DNA from 4 places in the Pseudarthrobacter sp. HLT1-3 genome. Region 3 is predicted to be linked to each of the others. Evidence: riboswitches for the same ligand, from Rfam matches in the RefSeq annotation. Region 3 holds a riboswitch; each other region holds the start of a gene.
The links. Region 3 has a riboswitch for S-adenosylmethionine ahead of AC50X9_RS03770 (bifunctional o-acetylhomoserine/o-acetylserine sulfhydrylase). Riboswitches for the same ligand answer to the same signal wherever they lie in the genome.
Positions count from the first base shown of each region.

Region 1: another riboswitch for S-adenosylmethionine. It lies ahead of AC50X9_RS00235 (DUF1737 domain-containing protein); the one in region 3 lies ahead of AC50X9_RS03770 (bifunctional o-acetylhomoserine/o-acetylserine sulfhydrylase).
Region 2: another riboswitch for S-adenosylmethionine. It lies ahead of AC50X9_RS05870 (cobalamin-independent methionine synthase II family protein); the one in region 3 lies ahead of AC50X9_RS03770 (bifunctional o-acetylhomoserine/o-acetylserine sulfhydrylase).
Region 4: another riboswitch for S-adenosylmethionine. It lies ahead of AC50X9_RS00495 (ABC transporter substrate-binding protein); the one in region 3 lies ahead of AC50X9_RS03770 (bifunctional o-acetylhomoserine/o-acetylserine sulfhydrylase).

Region 1 covers NZ_JBWZCJ010000001.1:51,367-56,131, forward strand. Annotated here, with positions in the region: gene AC50X9_RS00220 (NAD(P)/FAD-dependent oxidoreductase) at 1-170, shown strand, start outside; gene AC50X9_RS00225 (O-succinylhomoserine sulfhydrylase) at 204-1,412, opposite strand; gene AC50X9_RS00230 (rhodanese-like domain-containing protein) at 1,413-1,832, opposite strand; gene AC50X9_RS00235 (DUF1737 domain-containing protein) at 1,829-2,056, opposite strand; SAM riboswitch class IV at 2,154-2,268, opposite strand; gene AC50X9_RS00240 (aminodeoxychorismate lyase) at 2,426-3,388, opposite strand; gene cls (cardiolipin synthase) at 3,482-4,765, shown strand, end outside.
Region 2 covers NZ_JBWZCJ010000005.1:14,128-18,892, reverse strand. Annotated here, with positions in the region: gene AC50X9_RS05880 (DUF3151 domain-containing protein) at 1-103, shown strand, start outside; gene AC50X9_RS05875 (uracil-DNA glycosylase family protein) at 252-884, opposite strand; gene AC50X9_RS05870 (cobalamin-independent methionine synthase II family protein) at 1,056-2,264, opposite strand; SAM riboswitch class I at 2,277-2,380, opposite strand; gene AC50X9_RS05865 (adenylosuccinate synthase) at 2,661-3,950, shown strand; gene AC50X9_RS05860 (hypothetical protein) at 4,300-4,765, shown strand, end outside.
Region 3 covers NZ_JBWZCJ010000003.1:96,859-101,623, forward strand. Annotated here, with positions in the region: gene metX (homoserine O-acetyltransferase MetX) at 4-1,173, opposite strand; SAM riboswitch class IV at 1,184-1,299, opposite strand; gene AC50X9_RS03770 (bifunctional o-acetylhomoserine/o-acetylserine sulfhydrylase) at 1,437-2,753, opposite strand; SAM riboswitch class IV at 2,818-2,933, opposite strand; gene AC50X9_RS03775 (VOC family protein) at 3,126-3,764, shown strand; gene AC50X9_RS03780 (CPBP family intramembrane glutamic endopeptidase) at 3,967-4,749, opposite strand.
Region 4 covers NZ_JBWZCJ010000001.1:111,946-116,710, forward strand. Annotated here, with positions in the region: gene AC50X9_RS00485 (ABC transporter permease) at 1-276, opposite strand, end outside; gene AC50X9_RS00490 (ABC transporter permease) at 295-1,254, opposite strand; gene AC50X9_RS00495 (ABC transporter substrate-binding protein) at 1,261-2,922, opposite strand; SAM riboswitch class I at 3,024-3,111, opposite strand; gene AC50X9_RS00500 (N-acetylglucosamine-6-phosphate deacetylase) at 3,254-4,522, opposite strand; gene AC50X9_RS00505 (DUF1206 domain-containing protein) at 4,522-4,765, opposite strand, start outside.

The DNA.
Region 1 (4,765 bases), on a different contig from region 3:
GCGGCGCCCCTGACTTCCTCGAAGGCGATCCCCGCGAAGGCCCGGCCCTCCTGCGCTGGTCCCACGATGATGGTTCCGGCACCGCCGTCGCCCTCAACAAGCGGATCGCCATTCCGAAGCTGCGGCGACTGAGTGAGGCCGCTCCCGCAGTAACGTCCCCGGCTGCCTGACCGTCAGCGGTGCGGGAAGTCCGGCTGCAGACGCTAGACCTGTTTGAGCGCCTGGCCGAGGTCGCGGACCAGGTCATCGAGGTCCTCAAGGCCCACGGAGAGCCGCACCACGCCGTCGCTCAGCCCGATCGCCGCCCGGCCGTCGGGGCCCATCGCGCGGTGCGTTGTGGTTGCGGGGTGGGTGATGAGGGACTTCGAGTCGCCCAGGTTGTTGGAGATGTCGATGATCCGCAGCGCATCCAGCAGCGCGAAGGCGGCCTCTTTCGCGGAACGACCGCCGGACGGGGACAGCTCGAACGTCAGCACGGTGCCGCCTGCCTTCATCTGCCGGGCGGCCAGGTCGAACTGCGGATGGGACGGCAGCAGCGGGTACCTGACCCAGCTGACCGCAGGCTGTTCCTCGAGCCACTCGGCCAGCCGCAGTGCCGACGCGGAGGAGTGGTTCACCCGCAGGGCCATGGTCTCCAGCCCCTTGGTCAGCACCCAGGCGTTGAAAGCCGAGAGCGCCGGGCCGGTGTGGCGCATCAGCTGCTTGACCGGACCCCCGATGAACTCCTTGGTGCCCAGGATCGCGCCGCCGAGCACCCGGCCCTGCCCGTCGATGTGTTTGGTCCCGGAATACACGATCACATCCGCGCCGAGTTCGCCGCAGCGCTGCAGCAGGGGAGTGGCAAAGACATTGTCGACGACGACCGTCGCACCGGCGGCGTGCGCCAGTTCGCTTACGGCCGCGATGTCCACGATCTCCTGCATAGGGTTCGACGGCGACTCGAAGAAGACGGCCGTCGTGGGTTCCGAGAGCGCCGCCTGCCACTGCGCCAGGTCCGGGCCGTCCACGAAGACCGTTTCCACACCCCAACGGGGCAGGATCTCGTTGAGGATGACGAAGCACGAGCCGAACAGCGAACGGGCCGCGACCACCCGGTCGCCGGCAGCCAGCAGGGCGCCGAGCGCGGTGAAAACCGCGGACATGCCTGAGGCGGTGGCGAAACAGGCCTCGGTTCCTTCCAGCAGCCGGAGCCGTTCCTGGAAGGTGGCCACCGAGGGGTTGCCGTAGCGGGAGTAGACAAACCGCTCGTCCTCGCCGGTGAAGGCGCGCTCCGCGGCGGCCGCGGATTCGTACACGAAGCCGGAGTTCAGGAAGATCGGCTCGGACGTCTCCTGGAAACCGGTGCGGTCGAGTCCGCCGCGGACAGCCTGGGTGTCGGCACTCCAGCCGGCGGCGTCAGGGTTGAAGCCCACTTAGTGCTTTCCGGCGTTGGTGGGCAGGCCGCGGTTTTTCCAACCGTTGACGGTGCGTTCGCCGTTGCGGTCCGGTTCGCCTTCAAAGCCTTCGAGCACGTTGTAGGAGGTGAAGCCTGCCTCGGTCGCGGCGATCGCCGCGGCGATGGACCGTGCCCCGGAACGGCACAGGAACACCAGATCGGTGCCGTCGCCCGCGGGCGCCTGCAGGGTCAGTTGTTCCACGAACCGCGTGTTGGGGATGCCGCCGGCGAGGTTCCACTGGATGAAGAGCGGATCGTTCCGCCGGTCGCCCGCGGACGCGGTGTCCGGGATGCCGATGTGGGCCCATTCGCCCTCGGTGCGGACGTCCACCAGGATGGCGCCGTCCTCAAGCTTGGCCCAGGCCTCGTGCGGGCTGAGGTCCCCGGCGTAGCTCACGCGAGGCCCTCGCCGTCGAACTCAAGGTCGTCCACGGCGTTGGCGACGGCGGCGTCGGCGCTGGCGATCGCTGCCGGCAGGACGACGGCCTGGGCCACAATGACGCTGCTGCCGTTGAACGTCGCGGCCGGGTTGCCGTGCAGCACATAACCGTCGGCGAGGGCGGCTGAGACGCGCTCGCAGAAGCCGCGGTCATCGGGGCCGGTGAACAGGCGGTAGGCCAGTTTCGCTTCGGCGGGGCCGGATGCGGCGGCGGGGGCTGGGACTGGTGCTGTAACGGGGACAGCGGGGGCGGACGCGTCAGGCACGACGGATCTCCTTCTTTCACGCTTGCAGCTCGAATGGTCGATATGCCGAGTATTCACCTGAGGCACCCCGCCGCGAAAGGGAGGGTTGCCGACCGGCCAGTCAGGGCTTGGCGCCGGGTCTCATTACTCACCAAAAACGTAACACCTTCGGCGCCGGCCCGCAGAGCCGCCGCCGTCATGTTAGGTAACGGGATCAACCCCAACGCGGGGTCACCTACGGCCCATTCCGCCGTCCCGGATGGGCCGTAGGTGACCCCGCGTTGGGGTTTGGAGTGTGGGGCGGGGCTACTCGATGGTGGCGTAGAGCGCGTTGAGCTCCGCCGTGAGTTGCCGGCGCAGCTCCGGGGTGCCGATTTCCTTGCCGTCGATGTGGTTGACGGGCGCCAGCAGCCGGATGCTCGAGATCAGCCAGACCGCGTCGGCGTCGTACAGGTCCTGCGGCTCCAGCGGGCCGTAGCCCAGCTCCCAGCCGGCGGCCTTGGCCGCTGTGAACAGGGCACCCTGCGAGGTGCCGGGCAGGATCCCGCTGTCGAGCTGGGGCGTGATGAGCCGCCGGACGGTGCGGACCGCGCCGGCCCCGTCGTCGGAGGTCTCCAGGTGCGCGAGCAGCACGGTCGACGTCGGGCCCTCCAGGACCCGGCCATCCGCCGAGGTGAAGATGACGTCGTCCGCGCCCTGGGCGTGCGCGTAGCGGAGTGCGGCCATGTTGACGGCGTAGGAGAGTGTCTTGGCGCCCATGAGCAGCCACGGCGCCCGCTCCCCTACTTCGCTGTCATAGCCGCGGTCCAGCAGGATGACGTCGACCCCGGTCTCGCGCTGGCGCCTCCCGGCCGGTCCGGGGGCGGAGGCCTGGACCCAGCAGGTGGGCCTGGCTGCACCTTCGACGCCGCGGGTCACGAGGAGCTTGACCACGAGTTCGTCGTCAGTGCTGCTCGCGGCGCCCGGCACGTGCTGGCGCCGGTATTCGCTGATAGCCGTCGTGATCGCCCGGCGCCAGGCGTCCTCGGCCGGGATGTCCAGGTCGAGCAGCCGGGCGGACCCGGCGAGCCGGTTCAGGTGCGCCTGGAGCTTGCGCGGCTGCCCGCCCACGGCCAGCAATGACTCGAAGACCCCGTCGCCGCGGGTGGCGCCCTGGTCCGTCGCCATCAGCTGTGGCTTGGTGGCATCGGCCAGCCGGCCGTCGTCGAACGCGGGATCCAGGAAGACCAGCACCGGGGCAGGGGCGGGGGCGGCGGCAGGAGAAGTCATGGCTTCAGCTTAGTGCGGCATGCCGCGGGTTAGGATTTGAAGGTTGCCCGTTCCGGAACTGTTCCGCGGGTCTGGAACTTGAGGGGTTCGCCTGTGTTGTGGCCATTTTCGCTGGCGGAAACGCTTCCGTCGTGGGTGATCCTGATTCTGACCGTGGTCGACCTCGTCATCCGGGTGGTGGCTCTCGGCATCATCCCGGGAAACCGCCGTCCTACCACGGCCATGGCCTGGCTCCTGGTCATTTTCTTCGTCCCGGCGGTGGGCGTGGTCCTCTTCCTGCTCTTCGGCAACTTCCGCCTCTCCCGCAAACGCCGGGCGCAGCAGGACGCCGTGAACACCCGGGTGCGCGCCGGCGCGTCCGATCTGGCAATGCAGGAAAGCGGCTACGAGGGCCCGGAATGGGTGTCCTCCGCGGCGGAATTGAACAAGACCCTGGGCTCGCTGCCGATGGTCGACGGCAACTATGTCGAGCTCCTGCCCGGCTACCCGGACTCCATCAAGGCCATGGCCGCCGCCGTCCGCAAGGCCGAGACCTTCGTCAATGCCGAGTTTTACATCCTGAGCTCGGACCACGTTACCGACGACTTGCTGACCGCGATGGAAGAGGCCGCCGAGCGCGGCGTTGAGGTCCGCCTCCTGTTCGACCACCTGGGGACGCTGCGGATCAAGGGCTACCGCCGGCTGATCGCCCGGCTCAAGGCCAGCAAGATCCGCTGGCGGCCCATGCTTCCGCTGAACCCGCTGCAGGGGCAGTGGCGCCGCCCGGACCTGCGCAACCACCGCAAGATCATGGTGATCGACGGCGAGGTCGCCTTCACCGGTTCGCAGAACCTGATCGAGCCCTCCTACAACAACCCGCGGCACCGCAAGCTCGGCCGCGAATGGGTCGAGCTGATGGCGTGCCTGCGCGGGCCGATCGTCACCACCCTCAACGTCGTCTTCGCCACCGACTGGCTCAGCGAGACCGATGAGTCGCTGGAGGGCCAGCTCGCGCACCGCCCCGAACTGCACGCCGGCAACATCACGGCGCAGGTGGTGCCCAGCGGGCCCGGCTTCATCACCGAAAACAACCTGCGGCTCTTCAACACGCTGATCTACTCGGCACAGCGCACCATCTCGATCTGCAGCCCCTACTTCGTTCCGGATGATTCGCTGCTGTACGCGGTGACGACGGCGGCGCAGCGCGGCGTCGACGTCGAACTCTTCGTCTCGGAAAAGGGTGACCAGTTCCTGGTCCACCACGCCCAGCAGTCCTACTATGAGGCGCTGCTGGAAGCCGGCGTGCGGATCTACCTGTACAAGGCGCCGTTTGTGCTGCACGCCAAGCACTTCACGATTGACAACGAGGTGGCCGTGCTGGGTTCCAGCAACATGGAC
Region 2 (4,765 bases), on a different contig from region 3:
CTCCGCGGCGATCGGTGAGGCCGAGGAGCCGGAGCGGATCGAGAAGTTCCTCAAGGACTCCGACCCCACCGCCAAGGCCGCCATCGAAGCGGAAAAGCGCTAACCGCCACGGCACCAGGAACCAACGCGGGGTCACTTCCGGCCCATTCCACGCCCTGGGATGGGCCGGAAGTGACCCCGCGTTGTTGGTTAAGTTCGACGGCGGGCGTCCACCAGAAGGTGGGCGCCCGCCGTCGTCGGTGCGGGAAAAGTCAGCTGGTCTTGGCCAGACCGGTGCGGGCCATCGCGTCCGCGTAGACGGTGCCCATTTCGTCGAGGTACTGCTCCTGGCGGGCAGGGGTGCCGGCGAAGGCGCGGCCGCTGAGCGAGCGGACCTTGTAGGTCTTGAGGCCGCGGCGCCAGATCATCGGCACCTCGGTCTTGAGGAGCAGGTTCGCGAGGCGGTTGGCCTCGGTGCCGTGAGCCACGATCACAGAGGCGCGGGGCACCACGGCGAGGAACTTCAGCAGCGGCTTCAGGCCCGCGGAAATCTGGTCGGGCGTGAACTTGCCGTTCGGCTCGCCCGGGACGTACCAGGGGTGGACGTTCCACGGCATGACGTACTCGGGGCGCAGGCCCAGCTTCCAGTGGACGCCGAGCAGGCGGGTGGCGGCTTCGTCGTCCCCGGCGGTGATGAAGCCTGACTCATCCTCGGTCCCGATGTTGGAGAAGAGGCTGATGATGCGGCACTCGTCGATGTCGTGCATCGGATCCACGTAGGGGACATTCATGCCAGCTTTGGTTGCCTGCAGCGTGTCGCACAGCTCGTTGACGGCTGCGACGCTAGGTTCATAGCGGCGGCTCAGAAGCTGTTCGCGGGAATTTTCAGTGGCCAAGGCTGTCATATGTTGCTGAGTCTCCTGCGGGTTTGGTGAAGCTGCCAGACCGTACGTGGGCACGCCAAGCACCGGGTACTTAAGTACGGTGTGGTTTGAAAATGTGGTGTGGACCGATTCCTGGTCGATCCTTACTAGTCTATCAAGCCCTGCGAAATGCCGTTCCCGCGCGAGGGCTTGCTACCAGAGCCGCGCCGAGGCGCGGCGGGCGCCTTCCCCCAAAGATTCCAGCTTGGCAAAGGCAATTTGGGGGTGCACCCGGCCGCCGAGACCGCAGTCTGTGGATGCAATCACATTTTCCCGGCCCACCAATTGGGCGAAGCGGACGATCCGGTCAGCGACGAGGTCCGGGTGTTCAACGACGTTGGTGGCGTGGGAGACCACGCCGGGGATGATGACTTTTCCGTCCGGGAGCCTGGTGTCCTCCCAGACGCGCCATTCATGCTCGTGGCGGACGTTGGCGGCCTCGAAGGAGTAGCCGCCCGCATCGACCTGCAGCACCGAGTCGATGATGTCGGCGAAGGGGATATCCGTGGTGTGCGGGCCGTGCCAGGAGCCCCAGCAGACGTGCAGCCGGATCTGGTCTTGCGGGAGGTCGCGCAGGGCCCAGTTGGTGGCCTCGACCCGGAGCTGGATGAAGTTGAGGTAGTCGGCCAGGCTTGGTTCCGGGTTGATCTGGTCCCAGCTCTCGGCCAGCGAGGGATCGTCGAGCTGGACCGTGAGCCCGGCGTCGATGATCGCCTTGTATTCCTCCCGCATGGCGTCGGCGCAGGCGTAGAGCAGCTCCTCATCCGTCTTGTAGTACTCGTTGGCGACGCGGGCGCAGGAGCCGGGGGACAGGGAGGCGACGAAGCCCTCGGACAGCCCGGCCGCGGCCATACCCGTCTTGAGGTTGGCGATGTCCGAGCCTACGAGGGCCTGGCCGGTGTAAGTCAGCGGTCCGGCGATCTTCGGCTGCGTGACGCTCTTGCGGTGCGCCAGGATCCCGGAGGACGGATCGGTGTAGGCGTCGTTGAACTTCTGCCGGTCCCGCCGGTCCGGGAAAGTGGTCAGGACGATGTTGCCGGGGGTGGAGCGGTGCACCGCGGCGTCTGCCCAGCGGTCCACCTCCGTGGGCTCAAGCCCGCCGAGCCGGCTGAAGGAGTAGTTCCACCACGCGCCGTAGTCCACCGAGCTGGACATTGTGTGCCCGTATTCGCCGTCGTTGGCGATCTCGATGCCGAGGTCTTTCTGGCGCTGCACGATGTCCACCACGGAGGTTTCCAGCAGGTCCAGGAATTCGGGGGTGATGCCGTCCACTTCCTTGGCCTCGTTCGCCGCGATCAGCTCAGGGGTGCGGGGCAAAGAGCCGGCGTGGGTGGCGCGGATATGGTCGGTGTTCTGCTGCATGGGGGTGGTTCCTTTCCATCGGTCCTGGCGGTAGCACCGTTGCCGTCACAGGGGGAGTGTCCGGCAGGTTGCTGCGGCGTCAATGGTCCAGGTCCCTCGGCCGCTCGGGATGGTCAACTCTTACTAAATTCCACCACGGAGACCCACGCAAGTCCGCGCGCCGAAGTTTCGCTGGCTGGACACCGGGTCATCACCGTAGCGGCCCGCAAAGTCCATTGGATGGCCAAATGGGTTGCCGCCACGGCTATCGGCTAAACTTGGGTGGTAAGAGCCCCGGACTCTGGCGTTGATGGTAAGAGCACAGCGGTAGATTCGGGGCATTCTCATGAACGGCGCCCGGCTCCGGATCACTCAGGTGAATCCGGAACCCGGCCCGAACGAATGGGGGAGGATCCCATGCCAGCAATCGTGATCGTCGGAGCCCAATGGGGCGACGAAGGCAAAGGAAAAGCCACTGACCTGCTTGGTGGCCGAGTCGACTACGTCGTCAAGCCCAACGGTGGCAACAATGCCGGGCACACCGTCGTCGTAGGCGGTGAGAAGTATGAGCTCAAGCTCCTTCCGGCCGGCATCCTGAGCCCCAACGCCATTCCGATCATCGGCAACGGCTGCGTGGTGAACCTCGAGGCGCTGTTCCAGGAGATCGACGGACTGGAAGCCCGCGGCGCGGACACCTCCAGGCTGCGCATCTCCGCCAACGCCCACCTCGTGGCGCCCTACCACCAGGTCCTGGACAAGGTCACCGAGCGGTTCCTCGGCAGCCGCGCCATCGGCACCACCGGCCGCGGCATCGGCCCGGCCTACATGGACAAGGTGGCCCGCCTCGGCATCCGCGTCCAGGACGTCTTCGACGCCTCCATCCTGCGCCAGAAGGTTGAAGGGTCGCTGCGGCAGAAGAACGAACTCCTGGTCAAGGTCTACAACCGCCGCGACATCGAGGTGGATGAGATCGTGGAGTACTTCCTGTCCTTCGCCGAGCGTCTCCGTCCGCTGGTCATCGACAGCACCTTTGTGCTGAACACGGCACTGGACGAGGGCAAGGTGGTCCTGATGGAGGGCGGCCAGGCCACGTTCCTGGACGTCGACCACGGCACCTACCCGTTCGTGACCTCCTCGAACCCGACCGCCGGCGGCGCCTCCGTGGGCTCCGGCATCGGCCCCACCCGGATCTCGCGGTCCATCGGCATCATCAAGGCGTACACCACCCGTGTCGGCGCCGGCCCGTTCCCCACGGAACTCTTTGATGAGATGGGCATGTACCTGCAGAAGACCGGCGGCGAGTTCGGCGTCAACACCGGCCGGCCGCGCCGCTGCGGCTGGTACGACGCCGTGCTGGCGCGGCACGCCTCGCGGGTCAACGGCTTCACGGACTACTTCGTCACCAAGCTCGACGTGCTCACCGGCATCGAACAGATCCCGGTCTGCGTGGCCTACGACGTCGACGGCGTCCGGCACGATGAAATGCCGATGACGCAGACCGAGTTCCACCACGCCAAACCGATCTTCGAGCACTTCGAGGGCTGGGCCGAGGACATCACCGGGGCCCGCACCCTGGACGACCTCCCGGAGAACGCCCGGAACTACGTGCTGGCGCTTGAGAAGCTTTCCGGCACACGCTTCTCCGCGATCGGCGTTGGCCCGGACCGCGACCAGACCATCGTGATCAACGACCTGATCAACGACTAGTACTGCCCGGGGCGGATGCTCATTCCGGCGCGCGACGGCGGCGGGTCACCTGAAAGGGTGGCCCGCCGCCGTCGCCGTTAAGCCGCTGTTCCCGCTCCGCGAAGGCGCCTCCGAAGAAAGTTCCGGGTGGTGCGTAACCTTTCGGGGCCGGCCGGCGATTACTCCTTTGTAAGCGTCGCCGGATGATGGACCCCCCACCAGGAATCCGGCCGGCCTTCCACTGTAAGTGCAGGCCGGCGCCTCGCCCCCGTGCGGCGCCGGCCGGCCCTCCACAGATAGCGCGGGCTGTTGACTGCCCCTATACGGCTTCAGCCGGCTACACACAAAAAACAAAGGATGTACGTTTCTTATGCAGAGTGTTAGCAAGACCACCAAGATTGCTGTCAGCGCCGCCATTATCGCCGTCGGCGGTTTTTCCGGCGTCGGCCTGGCCAACGCGGCCCAGGTTTCGAGCACCCAGCAGGCTGAAGTGACCCCCGCTACGCCCGCCGTCCCGGCAACCCCGACGGTTCCGGCGACTCCCGAGCTTCCCGCCGCGCCGGCGGTTCCGGCCGTCCCCGCCGTTCCGGCCGCCCCGTCCGTTGATGGTTCCGCCGAGGGCGACGCTGGCGCCGAGGGCACCGAAGGATCCGTCGAGGGTACCGTCGACGCCGACCAGGACGGCGTCTCCGCCGAAGCTGCGGCCAACGCCACGGGTGCTGCCCAGGCCAAGGCCCACGCCGGCGTGACCGTCGCGGTTCCGGCTGTTCCCGGTGCGGAAGGTGTGCCGGCTGTTCCCGCCACCCCGGCCGTGCCGGCCCTGCCGTCGGACAAGC
Region 3 (4,765 bases):
GGACTAGCCGAAGAAGTGCTGACGGAGCTGGCTGGTGAGCTGGCCGATCTCGGTCAGGAAGCCGTCATGCCCGATCGGCGCCTCGATGGTGTGCACGGCAACGTCACCCGGCAGGGCAGCGGCGAGGGCCTCGGACTGGGCCGGGAAATACAGCCGGTCCGAGTCGACGGCTGCCACCAGGAACTGCGCCGTGGCCGGAGCCAGGGCCTCCGTGAGCGCCCCGCGGCCCCGGCTGATGTCATGACTCATGAGCGCCTCGGTGATGGCGATGTAGCTGTTCGCATCGAAGCGCCGGACCAGTTTGTTGCCCTGGTGGTCCAGGTAGCTCTCGACCTGGTAGCGTCCTCGCCCGGCGACGGACCCGGCTTCCAGCGGGGCTTCGGAGTCCTGGGCGTTCCGGCCGAACCGCCCGTCCAGCTCTGCGGCGGAGCGGTAGGTGATGTGCGCTATCCGCCGGGCCAGGGCCAGGCCCGCTTCCGGTTCCGGGCCGCCGTAGTAATCCCCGCCGTTGAAGTTGGGGTCCTGCCGGATGGCCAGCGTCTGGGCCTGGGCGAAGGCAATCTGTTCGGCGGTGCTGCTCGCTCCGACGGAAATCACGGCGCAGCGCTGGACCCGGTCCGGGCAGCTGACCGCCCACTCCAGGGCCCGGGCTCCGCCCAGGGATCCACCGAGCACGGCGAACCAGCTGCGGATGCCCAGGGCGTCCGCCAGCCGGGCTTCGGCCGCGGTCGTGTCCCGGAGCGTGACGAGCGGGAACCGTGAGCCCCATGGCTTTCCGTCGGGAGCTGTCGTGGAGGGCCCGGTGGAGCCGTAGCAGCCGCCGAGGATGTTGATCGAGACGACGAAGTACTTGTCCGTGTCCACGGGAGCGCCGGGGCCGGCGAGCTGCTCCCACCAGCCGGCTTCCTCGCCGTCGCCGCGCGTGACGTGGGTGTCCCCCGTGAGCGCGTGCTCGATCAGGACCGCGTTGGAGCGGTCCGCGTTGAGGGTCCCCCAGGTCTCGTAGCCGAGGGTGACGTCCGGCAGCCGGGCGCCGGATTCGAGTTCCAGGTCGCCGATCCGGAGGTGCCGGACGGTTCCGTCCGGGACAGCTGTCTGGCCGGCCGGGGCGGGGGCGTCGGGGTGGGTAGTCGTGCTTACGGATGCACCCTGGCGGGTGGCGGCAATCGTCATTTGGGACCTCACTTCGCGCTTGCCCGCCGTCAGCTGACCGGCGGGCCAGGTCTTCACCCGGGGCACCCCGCCGCAAAAGGAGGGTTGCCGGCCAGCAAGCCGGGGCTGTCGCTGGCGCTCATGACCTTAGTTCAGTCTACGAAACGGGGCGGGCCGGTGGCGAAGATTGTGACGCCCGTGTGACTCCCCGCGTTGGACCGGTGCGCCCGGCGCCCGGGCTGGACCGGCTGGCAACAGGACGGGGCGCCGGGCACCGGTCCGGCTCAGGCGGTCTTGGCCGCACGGAATCCGGCGTCGAGGTCGGCGAGGATGTCGTCGATGTGTTCCAGGCCCACGGAGAGCCGCACCAGGCCGGGGTTCACGCCGGCGATGGTCTGCTGTTCCGGGGAGAGCTGGCTGTGCGTGGTCGACGCCGGGTGGATGACCAGCGAGCGCACGTCGCCGATGTTGGCCACGTGCGAGTGCAGTTCGAGGGCGTCGACGAAACGCTTTCCGGCCTCGGCTCCCCCGGCGATGTTGAAGGCGACGACGGCGCCGGTCCCCTTGGGTCCGTATTTGCGGCCGCGCTCGTACCAGGGGCTGGAGGGCAGCCCCGCGTACGCGACGGATTCGACGTCGTCCCTGGCCTCGAGCCATTCAGCCACCCTGATGGCGTTGGCGACATGCCGCTCCACCCGCAGACTCAGGGTTTCGATGCCCTGGGCGATGAGGAAGGCGTTGAACGGGGACACCGCCGAGCCGAGGTCGCGCAGCAACTGGACCCGGGCCTTGAGGATGTAGGACAGGTTGGCGCCGAGAGCACCGTCCGCTCCGAGGTCCCGGGCATAGACCAGGCCGTTGTAGGTGGGATCCGGGGTGTTGAAGCCGGGGAACCGCTCCGGGTCCTTGCCGAAATCGAAGTTGCCGGAGTCCACGATCACTCCCGCGATCGCGGCGCCGTGGCCGCCAAGGTACTTCGTGGCCGAATGCACCACGATGTCCGCGCCCCACTCGATCGGCCGGATCAGGTAGGGGGTGGAGAGCGTGTTGTCCACGATCAGCGGGACACCGGCCTCGTGTGCCACCTGTGAGATGCCTTCGATGTCCAGCACGTCCTGGCGCGGGTTGGAGACGACTTCGCCGAAGAACAGCTTGGTGTTCGGCTGGACGGCGTCGCGCCACTGGGCCAGGTTGTCGGGGTCCTCCACGAAGGTGACGGAGATGCCGAACTTCTTCAGCGTATGTGCCAGCAGGTTGTAGGTGCCGCCGTAGAGGCTGGGGCTCGCCACCACATGGTCGCCGGCCTCGGCGACGTTGAGGATCGCGAAGGTTTCCGCGGCCTGGCCGGAGCTCAGCAGCAGTGCCGCGAGCCCGCCTTCCAGGCTGGCCACGCGCTGTTCCACCGCGTCCTGGGTGGGGTTGCCGATCCGGGTGTAGATGGGAGCAAGTTCGGCCAGGGCGAAGCGGTTGGCTGCGCTCTCGGCGCTGGGGAAGACGAACGACGTCGTCTGGTAGATCGGCAGCGAGCGGGCGCCGGTGGCGCTGTCCGGCTCCTGGCCGGCATGGATCTGGCGGGTTTCGAAGGACCAGGCGTTCGACATCGGGACACTCCTCAAGGGACTGGGCACAAGCGTCCCCGGAGCCTCTTGGCCCGGGTCAGCACTGGCGCCGCGCTTGCCTTCCGGCGGGCGCCGGACGGCCAGGTCTTCACCCGGGGCACCCCACCGCGATACGAGGGTTGCCGGCCAGCAAGCCGGGGCTATGTGCTGGCACTCATGACCTGCCCCCAGTCTAGGAAGCGGTGCCGGGTCGTGAATAGCTTTATGACGAAGATGAAGTTGGGCGCCGCGGGGCCGCCCGGCGCGCCCGTTGACACGGAGGAACACCTGGGTGGGAACCCCGGATTTAGGGATCCCATCATGGTAAGGGCACCCTAAGCTGAGAGCCGCATCACAAAGTGCCAAGATGAGGGCATGCGCATGGATCACGTCTCTTACGCCTGTGAACAAGATGGCCTCGCTGCCACCACCGAACGAATTGCGTCTGCCCTCGGCGTCGAAGCCGTGAAGGGCGGAGTACACCCCCGATTCGGGACCCGCAACATGATTATCCCGCTCGCGGGACATAAGTACCTCGAGGTTGTGGAGGTGCTGAACCACCCGGCCTCGGACAAGGCTCCCTTCGGGCAGGCCGTCCGCGCCCGCTCCGAAGCCGGCGGCGGCTGGATGGGCTGGTGCGTCGAAGTCGACGACCTGGCCCCGTTCGAGGAACGGCTCGGCCGCGCCGCCGTCAACGGCAACCGCAAGTTCCCCGACGGCCGCGAACTGGTCTGGAAGCAGATCGGTATCCTCGGACTCATCGCCGATCCGCAGGTCCCGTACATGCTCAAGTGGGAAGGCGATCCGGAGCTCCACCCGTCGAAGGCCTACGAGAGCAACGTCAAGATGTCAGCCCTCACGATCGCCGGCTCGGCCGAGCGCGTTACCGAATGGCTCGGTGTGCCGGTCGAAAAGCCCCTCGAAGACGTGGCCGTGCACTGGCTCGCTCCCCGCGGGACCCCCGGTATCCTGTCCGTCACGTTCGAGACCGCCACCGGGGCTGTCACCATCTAGCGTTTCACCGCCCAACACTTCGGCCGCCATCAGCGGGTGCCAATGACGTCACCCACCGATGGCGGCCGATACTTTTTAACACCGGCCCGGTGGCTTCCCGGCACCGGCAGCCGCAGGCTCTTCAGGGCAACGCGGGGTCACTTCGAGCCCATCCGGAGGCTCCGGATGGGCGCGAAGTGACTCCGCGTTGCTTTGTGCACACTCAGCCCAGGCCGATGGCCTTACCGAAGAGGCTGAAGCCGACGAAAGCCACGATGTCCAGCACGGCGTGGGCAATCACCAGCGGCATCAGCCGCCGGGTCCTGGTGTAGACCAGCGCGAAGATGACGCCCATGATGGCGTTGCCGATGAACGGGCCGAAGCCCTGGTAGAGGTGGTAGCTGCCGCGCAGCATGGAGCTGGTGAAGATCGCCAGCGGCAGGCTCCAGCCGAATTTTCCGAGCCGGTCCAGCAGGTAGCCCACCACAATCACTTCCTCCACAATCCCGTGCCGGATCGCGGAGAGAATCAGCACCGGCACGGTCCACCAGTACGCGTCCAGCGCGCTGGGGATGATCGCCGTCGTGATGCCGAGCGCCCGGCCCGCAGTGTAGAGGCCAAGGGAGGGGATTCCGATCAGCGCCGCCAGGCCGAAGCCCTGCAGCAGGTCCCTGCCTGGGCGGGCAAGATTGAATCCCAGGGTCCGGAACGCCGTGACGCCGTGGCTGCCGCCGCCGGCCAGTCCGGCCGGCCGGTGCTCGGTCAGGAAGTAAATCGCGAGGGCCACCGGCACCAGGGCGAAGAAGATATCCAGCAGCTGGTAGGTGAGGTCAAAGTACTCCCGGGTACTTTGCGAACGGTTCAGGGTGGAGGTGCCCTCCGCCAGCGGCGCACGGGTCATCTTGTCCAGGAGCTGAACGACCGAGTACACGGCGGACTGCCCCAGGGACAGGCCCAGGACGATCCAGACTTCTAGCCGCAGACGGCGGCGGGAGGGAACGAGCATGTTCCTATCTTGCCCG
Region 4 (4,765 bases), on a different contig from region 3:
GTCCCGGCCCAAGTGGTCGGTGCCGAACCAGTGCCCGGCACTTGGCGGCTGGAACTTCTGCTTCGGAATGCCGCTGATGGGGTCGAAGGCGCCGAACAGGCCCGGCAGAAATGCCCACCCCAGGACGATCAGCAACGGAAGGACGGTCAGCCACAGGCTCGCCGAGCGCAGGATGCTTCTTTCGCGCTTTCCCTGGCCGGTCGGGACGGCGCCGCGACCGGCCGGCGGCAGCGCCACCTCTTCAATCGGATCTGTTGGTAGTAGCTCGAGGCTCACAAGGTTCTCCGTTCGGTCTCAGGCACTCAGTGCTCGTGGCGAGCCGTGGGCACTGCTCTTGAGGATGCGGGGATCCAGCAGCGGATACAGCAGGTCGACGATCAGGTTCACTGCAACGAACGCCGACGCCGTCAGCAGGACCAGGCCCTGGACCAGCGGGACATCCTGGACTGTGACGGCTTGAAGGACCACCGAGCCAAGGCCCGAGCGGGCGAAAACGGTCTCCGTGATGACGGAACCGGCAAGCAGGGTTCCGACCGTGATGCCGGCAATGGTCATTGCCGGCCCCGCAGCATTCTTCAGGGCGTGGCGGTAGAAGATCCACGCGGGGGACGCGCCCTTGGCCCGCAGTACGTCGATAAACGGTTGCTCATAGACGTGGGTGATGCTCTTGAGCAGTACCTGCGCGATTGGGGCGGAAACGTGAAGGGCCAGGACCAGGACGGGAACGGCCAGCGATGCAAAGGAACCGTCCGGGAAAAGGGACATCACGCCGAGCTGGATGGACAGCAGCTGCAGCAGCACGAGCCCGAGCCAGAACACCGGAACCGCTGCGAACAACGGCGGGAGATTGGTGATGAAGCGCTTCAGCGCCGTCGAGCGGCTCAACGTGGCCGCGGCCACGAGGGCCACCGCCAGGACAACGGCCAACACGAAGGCACTGGAGGCCAACGACAGGGTGGATCCGGCCACCGCTCCGATGCGGGTTGCCACCGACTGCCCGGAGGCCAGGGAGTACCCGACGTCGCCACCGAGCAACTGCCCGAGCTGGCTTAGGTACTGCACCAGCAGCGGCTGGTCGTAGCCGTATTGGGCCTTCATGGCATCAATCGTTGCCTGGTCAGCTGCAGCGTCCGCCGAGAGGAAGATCGTGACCGGATCGCTGGGAAGCAGCTGTACTGCCAGGAAGACGAGCGTGTACGCCAGCCAGATGACAAGCAGTGCCTGTCCGAGGCGCCGCGCAAAGTAGAGACCCATGACGATCTACTTGCCGGTCTTCCAGGCGCCCTGGAAGATCGGCGCGGTGCCGGAGGTGAATTCGACATGCGACGTGGCGTTGGCGCCGTAGACCTGGACTTCGTCCCAGAGAACGAGGGCCAACGCCTGGTCGACAACCAGCGCGCGCTGTTCTTCGGCGACGGACTGCTTGTGCGTGGCTGCGCTCGTGGCGGCGCGTTCCGTGGCGAAGAGTTCATTGAGCTGCGGGTCCGCGTTCAACGTCTGCGTGTTGGTGACCGGGCCGAAGACCGGCCCCAGGCCGCCGTAGGCGAACTGCCGGGTTCCGAAGAATTCCACGTTGGGATCCTTCATGGCAGTCGCCAGGAAGGCGTTGTCCGCCGCGCGGTTGACCAACTTCACGCCGATCTCGCGCCACTGCTGCTCGATCAGTTCAAAGGCGGGTTTGATCACCACAGAGTTGTTTGACGACGTGACGGTGACCTCGAGCTTCTGGCCGTCCTTGGCGCGGATGCCGTCGGAGCCAACTGCCCAGCCTGCCTCCTCCAGCAGGCTCTTGGACTTCTCGGGGTTGTAGGCCAGGTCAGCGGAGAGATCAACGAAGTCAGGCGCTTCGCGGTTCAGGATGGAGCCGGCGAGTTCGTAGCTGTCGGAGAGCACCGTGTCCTTGAGCGTCGGCCGGTCAATGCCGAGCTGCAGTGCCTGGCGGACCTTCGCGTCCGACAGCTTGCCGCTGCCGACCCGCACTGCCGCCATGTTTGCCGTCAGGTCAATGCCCTTGGCCGGCAGGACCTGGTTGCCGCTCCCGGCAAGGGCAGTTTCGTCGGCCGGCTGCAGGCCACGAACCAGGTCAACCTGGCCGGTCTGCACGGCACCAGCACGGTGTGCCACTTCCGGCAGGTACTTCACGACGACCTTGTCCAGATAGGCGGCGCCCTGGTTGGCGGCACCCTCCGGAGCCCAGGAGTAGTCGGAACGCTTGGCCAGGACGATTTCCTCATCTGCCTTCTCTGATTCGAAGGTGAAGGGACCCGATCCCGAGATTTTCGCGATGGCCGACTGGCCGGCGTTGTCCAGGGTGAGGGTCTTCGGCGAAACGAGTCCGGCGGTGACGGAGGACGTGGCGCGCAGGAAGTTGGCGTCGGGGGAGGACAGCGTTACTTCCACCTGGTCCCCGCCGATGACCTGTGAGGACTGGTAGGTCGAGAAGTCGACGTTCGGCTGGATCTTCGCACTTTCAATGCCCTTCCCCAGCGCCTCGAAGTTGGCCTGGACCGCCTTGGCGTCCAGCGGTGTTCCGTCGCTGAACGTCACTCCGGGGCGGATCGTGAAGGTGAACTTGGTCTGATCCTCGCTTGCGGTGAACTTGCTGGCGATCCAGGGGACAAGCTCGCCCTTCTTGGCATCGAAATAGGTCAGCCGGTCCAGCACGCTGTTCAGGACGTTCGCCTTTTCGTAGAAACGCGCCGCCTGGGTCTGGAAGTTGTTGATCGGGGTGACCTCGGCGAAGACGAACGTTCCGCCTTGGACCGGCGGCCCATCCTGGGTCTGCGATGCCGGGGTGCCGGCCGGGTTGGCGCCGCAGGCGCTCAGGGCCAGGGCCGCCGCGCCCATCAATGTCAGCAACCGCAGCGGGCGGCGTTTTGCCTTCGCGTTCGTCGTGGCCGTGCGTGATTCATTGGTATCCATCGCGGATCCTCTCGGTCATGACCGGGGAACTCCAGAATCACAGGCCCCACACACGCCAGCCACCGCAGGGCGCCGGTTAGTGGAACTTGGGATCGTGGCAATATCCATCGGTCCTGGCATTAGCACCGTGCCCGAAGGTGGTTGCTACGGCGTCATCGAGCCAGGTCTCTCAGCCGATCTGGATGGTTGGTAATTCGTTCAGAAGGACGTTTCTTGTTGCCGCGACCGTTTCGGACGGAGGCAACACCTACTTTCCTGCAGAATCTTCGATTTCCCAATAATTACGACACGTTCTGCAACAAACGATCACAAAGCCCCAGTTTCCCGAGCATCATGACGTTGGCCGCGCCAGGGGTTGCCCGCCACGCAGTACGGCGACCAGCCGGAAGTCGTGGTCCACCGCCACGACGTCGGCGCGCATGCCCGGCCGCAGGCTCCCGATCTCGGTCCCAAGCCCCAGGATCCCGGCCGGGACCAGGGTCGCGGCCTTCACGGCGTCTGCGGGTGCGACGCCGGCCTCGATGGTCCGGCGGACGACGTCGAGCAGCGTGGCCGTGCCGCCGGCGAGGGCGCCGGTGCTTTTCAGCGCCGCCACGCCCTCGCGGACCACCACCGCCGCGCGGCCGAGCCCGTAGTCGCCGTCGGGCAGGCCGGTCGACGCCATGGAATCGGTGACCAGGGCGATGTTGTCGGCGCCGACCAGTCCGAACACCATCCGGACCGTCTCGGGGTCCAGATGGACGCCGTCGCCGATGAGTTCCACCGCCACGGCGCCTGCGGCCGCGAGGCGCAGGCACGCCGCCACGGGTCCGGGGCTCCGGTGGTGAAGCGGCGGCATCCCGTTGAACAGGTGCGTCACCGTCGGCCGCCGGCCCGTTCCGCGCAGGTCTTCCGCCGCGCGGGCCAGCGAGTCGGCGGCGGTGTGGGCATCGGCGTTGGTGTGTCCCAGCGACGGCGTGACACCGTTCGCGGCGAGCAGGCTGACCAGCCCGGCGGCTCCGGGCAGTTCGGGGGCATAGGTCATGGTTGTGAGCGTGCCGCCGGACGCGTGCAGCAGCCGGCGCAGCAGCCCAGGATCCGGGTTCCGGAGCCACTCCGGGTCCTGCGCGCCGCAGCGGGCGCGGGCGAGGAACGGGCCTTCGGCGTGGATGCCGGCGATGAGGCCCTCGTCCGCGAGCGGCCGCAGCACCGTGATTCCCCGGATGAGCTCCTCCGCCGGCGCGGTTACAAGGCTGGCCAGCAGCGTCGTCGTTCCGTTGCGGTGCAGGAATGCGACGGCCGCGCGGCACGCTGTGCTGTCACCGGTGGGGAAATCGCCGCCGGCTGCGCCGTGGCAGTGCAGGTCAACGAGGCCGGGAAGGATCGAGCTGCCAGCAGGAAGGTTGATTTCCTCCGCGTGCCCGAAGCCCGCAGCGCGGACGCCGGCGCGGAACCCGGCGGCGTCGAAGCCGCTCCGCCGCCCGGCGTAGGCGATCCTGCCGCCAGCCACCGCCACGATGGAGTCGGCGGTGGCGGCGCCGTCGGAGATCAGTGTGCCGGCCAGCACGCAGGCGGCACCCGGGACGGGTTCGCGGACGTCCGGGCTGTCCACGTCCGGCATTACATCTTGGCGAGTTTGGCCCGCACCATCATGAAGACGCCGTAGAAGATCAGGCCAAGGCCGACGGCAGCAAGGATGTACAGGCCGAAAGGCTGGTCGCGGAGGGCCTTCAGGCCGCCGTCGAGCCCGGTGGACTCCTCGGGGTGGACCCTGACCGTGGCGATGATGACCAGCAGCCCCACCAGCAGCAGGGCGATGCCCTTGGCGGCGTAGCCGACGACGCCGAGGATAGTCACCGCCGAG